Regions from separate parts of the Janthinobacterium sp. GMG2 genome, predicted to be linked through region 1. Evidence: predicted binding sites of a transcription regulator. Region 1 holds the regulator's gene; the other holds the start of a gene.
What was found. Region 1 encodes FliA, which starts transcription of late flagellar genes. Its sites were predicted from a motif close to CTAAAGTTTNNNNNNNNNNNGCCGNTA; they were not measured.
Positions count from the first base shown of each region.

Region 2: the regulator FliA is predicted to act here: its motif matches at 1,300-1,326, upstream of SKZ59_RS16905 (DUF5610 domain-containing protein).

Region 1 is NZ_JAXAWA010000001.1:981,988-985,374, reverse strand. It holds gene motD (flagellar motor protein MotD) at 1-317, opposite strand, end outside; gene SKZ59_RS04415 (flagellar motor protein) at 323-1,069, opposite strand; gene SKZ59_RS04410 (RNA polymerase sigma factor FliA) at 1,051-1,782, opposite strand; gene SKZ59_RS04405 (MinD/ParA family protein) at 1,828-2,691, opposite strand; gene flhF (flagellar biosynthesis protein FlhF) at 2,684-3,387, opposite strand, start outside.
Region 2 is NZ_JAXAWA010000004.1:262,161-265,547, forward strand. It holds gene sbcB (exodeoxyribonuclease I) at 1-1,244, opposite strand, end outside; gene SKZ59_RS16905 (DUF5610 domain-containing protein) at 1,398-2,027, shown strand; gene SKZ59_RS16910 (GGDEF domain-containing protein) at 2,029-2,994, opposite strand; gene SKZ59_RS16915 (HPF/RaiA family ribosome-associated protein) at 3,256-3,387, opposite strand, start outside.

The DNA of each region.
Region 1 (3,387 bases):
GTCGACGTCAAGTCCTGCGCCAGGCGCGTCATGTGTTCACGCTCGCGGCGGATGGCTTCCGTGCGGCGTTTCAGGGCGGGATTCGGCAGCGGGATCGCTTGCGGCGCTTCCATGATGATGGGCGGCGCGCCCTTTTCCAGGCTGAAGGCCTGGCCGATGGCGTTCTGGAAGACGCGGTACTTGCCTTCGTTGACTTGCGAAATGGCGTACATGACGACAAAGAACGCGAACAGCAGGGTGATGAAGTCGGCGTACGAGATCAGCCAGCGGTCCTGGTTGTCCGGTTCCTCGTCATACTTCCTGCGCGCGCGCCGCATCATGGTCAGTGCTCGTGCAGCAGGCTGGAAACGCGCTCTTCGATGATGCGCGTGTGGTCGCCCGTGGCGATGTCGTACAGCACGGCGGCCGTGATTTCGTATTGCAGCACGCGGCGCGAAACGATGGCCTTGAGTTTATTCGCCACCGGCAGGAACAGCAGGTTGGCCAGGCCGACGCCGTAGATGGTCGAGACAAACGCCACAGCGATGCCGCCGCCTAATTTACTTGGGTCGGTGAGGTTTTCCATCACGTGTATCAGGCCCAGCACGGCGCCCAGAATACCGATGGTGGGCGAATAGCCGGCCGCCGACTCCCACACCTTGACGGCCTGGCGCTCGGCCATTTCGTAGGCGGAGATTTCCACGTCGAGCAGCTGGCGCAGCTTGTCCGGCGCGATGCCGTCGACGATCATCCGCAAGCCCTTGGCGTTGAAGCGGTCGGCCGTGTTTTCCATCAGGCGCTCGAGCGCCAGCGGGCCGTCGCGGCGCGCCGTCAAGCTCCATTGCCCGATGTCGCGCGCCAGCGCGGCACGCGTGTCGGCTGGCGGCAGGAAGACCCAGCGCAGCATTTCCAGGCCGCGCACGAAAGTGCGCAGCCGCGTTTGCAGCAGCACGGCGCCGAAAGTGCCGATGACCACGATGGCAAAGGCGGCCGGCTGCAGCAGGGAGGCCATCTTGCCGCCTTCCAGTGCCTGGCCGACCAACAGGCCCGCCAGCGCCAGCGCCAGCCCGATTACACTGGACCAGTCCACGCCTGCTCCCTCAAGGTTGCGCGCAGGCGCGCGACGGCCTGGGTATGCAGCTGCGAGACGCGCGATTCGGATACGCCCATCACCGCGCCGATCTCCTTCAGGTTCAGCTCTTCTTCGTAATACAGGCCCATGAGTATTTTCTCGCGTGGTGGCAGCGCGTCGATGGCATCGATCACGGATTGCCGGAAATCGGTATCGAGCAGGGAACGCAAGGGGTCGCTGTCCTCGTCCACGCAATGGCGGTCGAGAAAGCTGTCATTGCCGTCCGGGTCATGAAAGTCTTCGTAGTACACGAGCTGGTGGCCGCCGCCGTCGCCCAGCATTTCCTGGTAGTCGGCCAGCGACATCTTGAGCAGTTTCGCCACTTCCGACTCTGTCGGTGGATGGCCGAGGCGCTGCTGCAAGGTGCTCATCGCCTCTTCGATCTTGCGCATGTTCTGGCGCATGCTGCGCGGCAGCCAGTCGCTGGTGCGCAATTCGTCGAGCATGGCGCCGCGGATGCGCAGCACGGCATACGTCTCGAACTGCGCGCCATGCGTCTCTTCATAGCGGCTGATGGCATCGAGCAGGCCGATCATGCCGGCCTGGATCAGGTCATCGACCTCGACCGAAGGCGGCAATTTCGCCTTCATATGGTGCGCCAGACGCTTCACCAGCGGAATATGCTCCGTCAGCAAATAGTCCTTGTTCGATTTCCCTTTGACCGTGTACATAGGCTGCTTATTGTTTTCTCATCTTATCTGGTGCTACGGTTGGCTTCAGGCGCTGAACTGGTGCGGGCTCCCCGTCTGGTACAAGGTGCCGCCGAGCACGGGCGCCGCCGAACGGGCCAGCCGCTCGGCCAGTCCGCGAAACGCCACCGAGGCGCCGGCCAGCGGAAACGCATCGACCACGCTGCGGCCCAGGCGCGCCGCGCGGTGCAGATACTCATCGGCAGGCACCGAACCCATCGACGTCAGCTTCACGGCCAGGTAACGGCTCGCCGCCTGTGCCATATTATCGTATACCACTTTTGCTTCGGATTCGGAAGCGCCGGTGACGAGAATACCGAACGGACGGCGTCCCAGTTCCTGGCTCAGGCGCTTGATCAGGCAGTACGCCGCCTTGATCGAGGTGGCGCTGGTGGAGACTTGCACGACGATATCGGACGACGCCATCAAGGGCACGGGGAAACAGGCGCCCTCGTCTGCCACGACGCCGTCGACCAGCACGATGCCGCTCCGGCGCGCCAGCACGTCGAAAGTCTTGCCCAGGCGGCGCAACTCCTCCTCGCCCGCATAGTCCATGCTGTCCATCAAATGGTTGCGCGCGCCCAGGCTGGCCACGCCAAAGCCTTGCGGCACCTGGTGGATGACCTGGTTCAAGCCGCACTGCTGGCGCGCCACGTCGCGCAGGCTGGCGCCGTGCGCCAGTCCCAGGCGCGCGGCCACACCATCGCTGCCGCCGCTGGCGTCGAGCAGCAGCACGTCATTGCCGCCATAGACGAGCGAAGCACCCAGGTTAACCAGCATGGCGCCCTTGTCGTCCTGCGGCGTGGCCGAGAGGAACGTCATGACGCGCGGCTGCGGGCCGGCCAGCATGCGGCGCAAGCCTTCAGCCTGGTCGAAATCAAAATTAGCCAAGGTGCACCCCGCGCGCTTCATTGTTGCGGGCGGCGGCCTGCGCCATCAGGAGCGGCAGTTCGGCATCGGAAAACTGCGTGGCCGCCGAGTCGCGCTTGAGCTTGAAGGCGCGGTCGATCAGGTAGCCACGGTCGGCCAGGTACAGGTCTTCCGGCACGCGCTGGCCGTTCGACACATAGAACAGGTTCAGCTTCTGGCGGATCACCACGTCGAGCACGTTGCCGATCGACGCCGCTTCATCGAGCTTGGTCATGATGCAGCCGGCCAGGCCGCTGCCCTGATAGGCGCGCACCACTTCGTTGAGGGTTTCCTGGGTCGCCGTGGAGTTCAGGCACAGCAGGCGTTTCACGTCGGCGCCGGCGCCCGACAGCATGGCCACCTGTTCCGTCACCATCTGGTCGCGCTGGCTCACGCCCACCGTATCGATCAGCACCGTGTGCTTGTTCTTCAATTCTTTCAAGGCGATGCGCAAATCCGCTTCATCTTTCACGGAATGCACCATCACGCCGAGGATCTTGCCATAGATGCGCAGCTGCTCATGCGCGCCGATACGATAGGCGTCCGTGGTGATCAGGGCCAGCTTTTCCGGGCCGTGGCGCATCACGCAGCGGGCCGCCAGCTTGGCCGTGCTGGTGGTCTTGCCGACACCGGTCGGGCCGACCAGGGCAAACACGCCGCCCTGCTCGAGCATGGCGT
Region 2 (3,387 bases), on a different contig from region 1:
AAATTGCGGGCGCGGTAGCGGAACAGCAATTCCTGCAGGCGTTCGTCGGCAAACGAGGGGCGGGCCGTGGCCAGCTTGGCCGGCGTTTCGCGGCGCAAGGATTCGAGCAGGCGGCGGTCGTCGTTGCTGACAAAACCGTTATACAGATCCTCATCCACGTCCAGCGCGACATTCGCGCCCGGGCGCTGGAACACTTCGGCCCAGATCGCGTCCATGTTCGGCGCCGTGGCGGCGAATTGCGCGTTGACCTTCGCGGCGTCCACGTCGATGCCCCATTGCGCGGCCATGGCCGGCGACAACGTTTTCAGGTTGCCGACCAGCATGGGCGACTTATTCAGATGCACGCTTTTCACGGGCAGGCGCGTCATGCCTTCGGGCATGGCTTCCTTGCGCGTGAACAGCCGCGTGCGGATGGTGTCGGCGTCCAGGCTGAACAGTTCGCGCGGATCGTAGGCGCAATCCCAGACGAGGATCTCGTTCTTGTTGCTCGGATGCGTGGCCAGCGGCCAGACGACGCCCACACAGCCCCGTTCGGCAGGGAACATGCCCGACACGTGCAGGAAAGGCTGGCGCTCGCCGGCGGCCAGGTGCATGCCCATTTCGCTGGCGACCCGGTCCTTCTTGTGCAGCGCCAGGCAGAATTCGAACAGTTTCGGCTGTTTCTGCTTGATCAGGCGCGCCAGGGCGATGGTGGCGCGCACGTCCGACAGCGCATCGTGCGCCGCTTCGTGGGCCAGGCCGTTGGCCTTGCTCAAGTGTTCCAGCTTGAAACTGGTCTGGCCATCGTCGCGCTTCGGCCATTGAATACCTTCCGGGCGCAGCGCATGCGTCATGCGCACGACGTCGAGGATGTCCCAGCGGCCGCAATGGTTTTTCCATTCGCGCGCATACGGATCGATCAGGTTGCGCCAGAACAGGAAACGCGTGACTTCATCGTCGAAACGGATGGTGTTGTAGCCCACGCCGATGGTGCCCGGCTCCGAAAAGGCCGCTTCGATGGTGGCGGCGAACTGGTGTTCGGGCACGCCCAGCTGCAGACACTGCTGCGGCGTGATGCCCGTGATCAGGCACGATTGCGGATCGGGCAGGAAATCATTGGCAGGCTGGCAATACAGCATGATCGGCTCGCCGATCTCGTTGAGTTCGGCATCCGTGCGGATGGCGGCGAACTGGGCCGGGCGGTCGCGGCGCGGCTGGGCGCCAAAGGTTTCGTAGTCGTGCCAAAGAAAGGTCTGGTTAGTCATTGATGGTCATTACTTGGTTACTTGATTGGTTATCCGGGCCGTAAACGCGCCGCTGCTACAGTTTTCTGAAAACCTGCCGATACTACACGAGAGGATGGTCATCATCGCGTTTCCCGCATGGTGGCATACATTGCCCGTTCAAGGAGGTCTATCGTGTCAATTCCCATCGCCGCAGGCGGCAATTCCAACCCTTCCGTGACATCCGTCAGTACGGGTGTTGCCGGCAAGGACGATAAAGTCCAGCAAAAGGACGGCATCAACGCTGAAATGAGCGTCAACGACCGCACGAAGCTGCAATTGAACGCCTCCATCATGCAGGCGTCGCTGAACGTGTCGATCGGTTCCGAGAACGAGCCGCTGGCGCTGCTGTACAAGACGGCCATCACCAACATCAATGAAGCGCTGAAGGGCCAATACGGCGACGATGCGATCCAGAACGCGGCGTCGCAGGACAATAGCGCCGAAGCGACGGCGAGCCGCATTGTATCGCTGTCGACCGGGTTTTTTGACGCCTTCAAGAAACAGAATCCCGACCTGGATGACGATGCGGCCTTGACCAAGTTCATGGATACCATCAGCGGCGGCATGGAAAAAGGCTTCAAGGAAGCGCGCGATATCCTGGAAGGCTTGAAAGTGCTAGGTGGTGATATCGCCGGCAATATCGACAAGACGTATGAACTGGTGCAGAAGGGCTATGCGGATTTCATCGCCGCGCACAGCAGCAAGAAGGATGACGCTGCCAAGCCGGATGCGACCAAGCCGGCCGACAGCAAGGCCGCCTGATCTATAGCATTACCCGGTTGCGTCCGCCTGCCTTCGCGCGGTAGAGCGCCGCGTCGGCCGTCGCGATCAGCGCATGGTCATCCTGTTCGGCCGCTAGGCTGGACACGCCGAACGAGCCCGTGATGTGCGGCAGCGCGCTGCGCATGTCGGCGAAGATGACGGCTTGCTGCATGCGTTCGCACAAGCGTTCGGCGACCCGCAGGGCCACGTGTTCATTGGTATCGGGCAAAATCACCATCATTTCCTCGCCACCGTAGCGCACGGCAAAATCCGTGGGCCGCAGGGCCGCGCCCAGCACTTGCGCGGCGATGCGCAGCGCCTGGTCGCCCGCCTGGTGGCCGTGCGTGTCGTTGAAGCGCTTGAAATGGTCGAGGTCTATCATCACCAGCGACAGCGGCGAGCCGCTGGCGTGGGCCGTGACGATCATGTTCGGCAGTAAATCCGTGAGCCAGGCGCGGTTGTACAGGCCCGTCAGGCTGTCGACCATCGACAGCTGGCGGTAGAACTCGCCCAGTTTCTGCCGGCGGCGCAGCAGGGCGTTGGCGGCGCGGATGCGGAAAGACAGCAGCCGCAGCAGGTTGCGCGCCAGGCCGTTCGATTGCTCGATCAATTCCCAGACGACAGCCGCGTCGATCACCAGCAAGTCGGTTTCTTCCAGGGCGGAAATGGCGGCCAGGTTGCTCGCTTCATCGAGCACTGATTGTTCGCCCACGCTTTCGCCGGGCAAGACCTTGCTGACGGTGCCGTCATCCATGCCCGTGTGGATGTCGGCGGCCACGGCCAGCGAACCGCGCAGGACGATGTACAGGCAAGTACCCTGTGTGTCGGCAATGGCTTCGCCCGCTTCGAGGCGCATGACGGGGCAGGGCGCCAGCATGGCGGCCGTCTGGCTATCCGCCCCATCGCGAAATAGCTGTAAATCGCCGATGTTGCAGCCTGAAGCGCCGAAGTTGCCGATCTGTTCCACAATCACACTTTCAAAAAGCCGGCGCGCGCGAGCAGAGGGCCGGTAGCTTCATGATAGCGTAAAGCGGCCTTGGCTGTAACGCCAAAGGCTTGCTTGATGTCACTTACTGTGAGAAATACGACAATTATTTCATTGCGGTGTTAATACGCCGGAATGCTTGCTGTTCTGCTATGGATATTGTCGCGCAGGAAGGCGGGTCCAGATGTGCAAAGGCAGCCTTGAACGGCTGCCTCAGTCTCTGGAAATCCTGCAGGTGGGGAATTACTCGGCGGTTTCTTCCGCTTCGGCCGTATCGATCACGGCATTCTTGCCGGTGGCGTGGCGCTTGCTGTCTTGCAGGCGGCCCAGGGCGCTATCGATGGCGCGTTTCAGTTTGTCGGTGGCGCCGGCAAC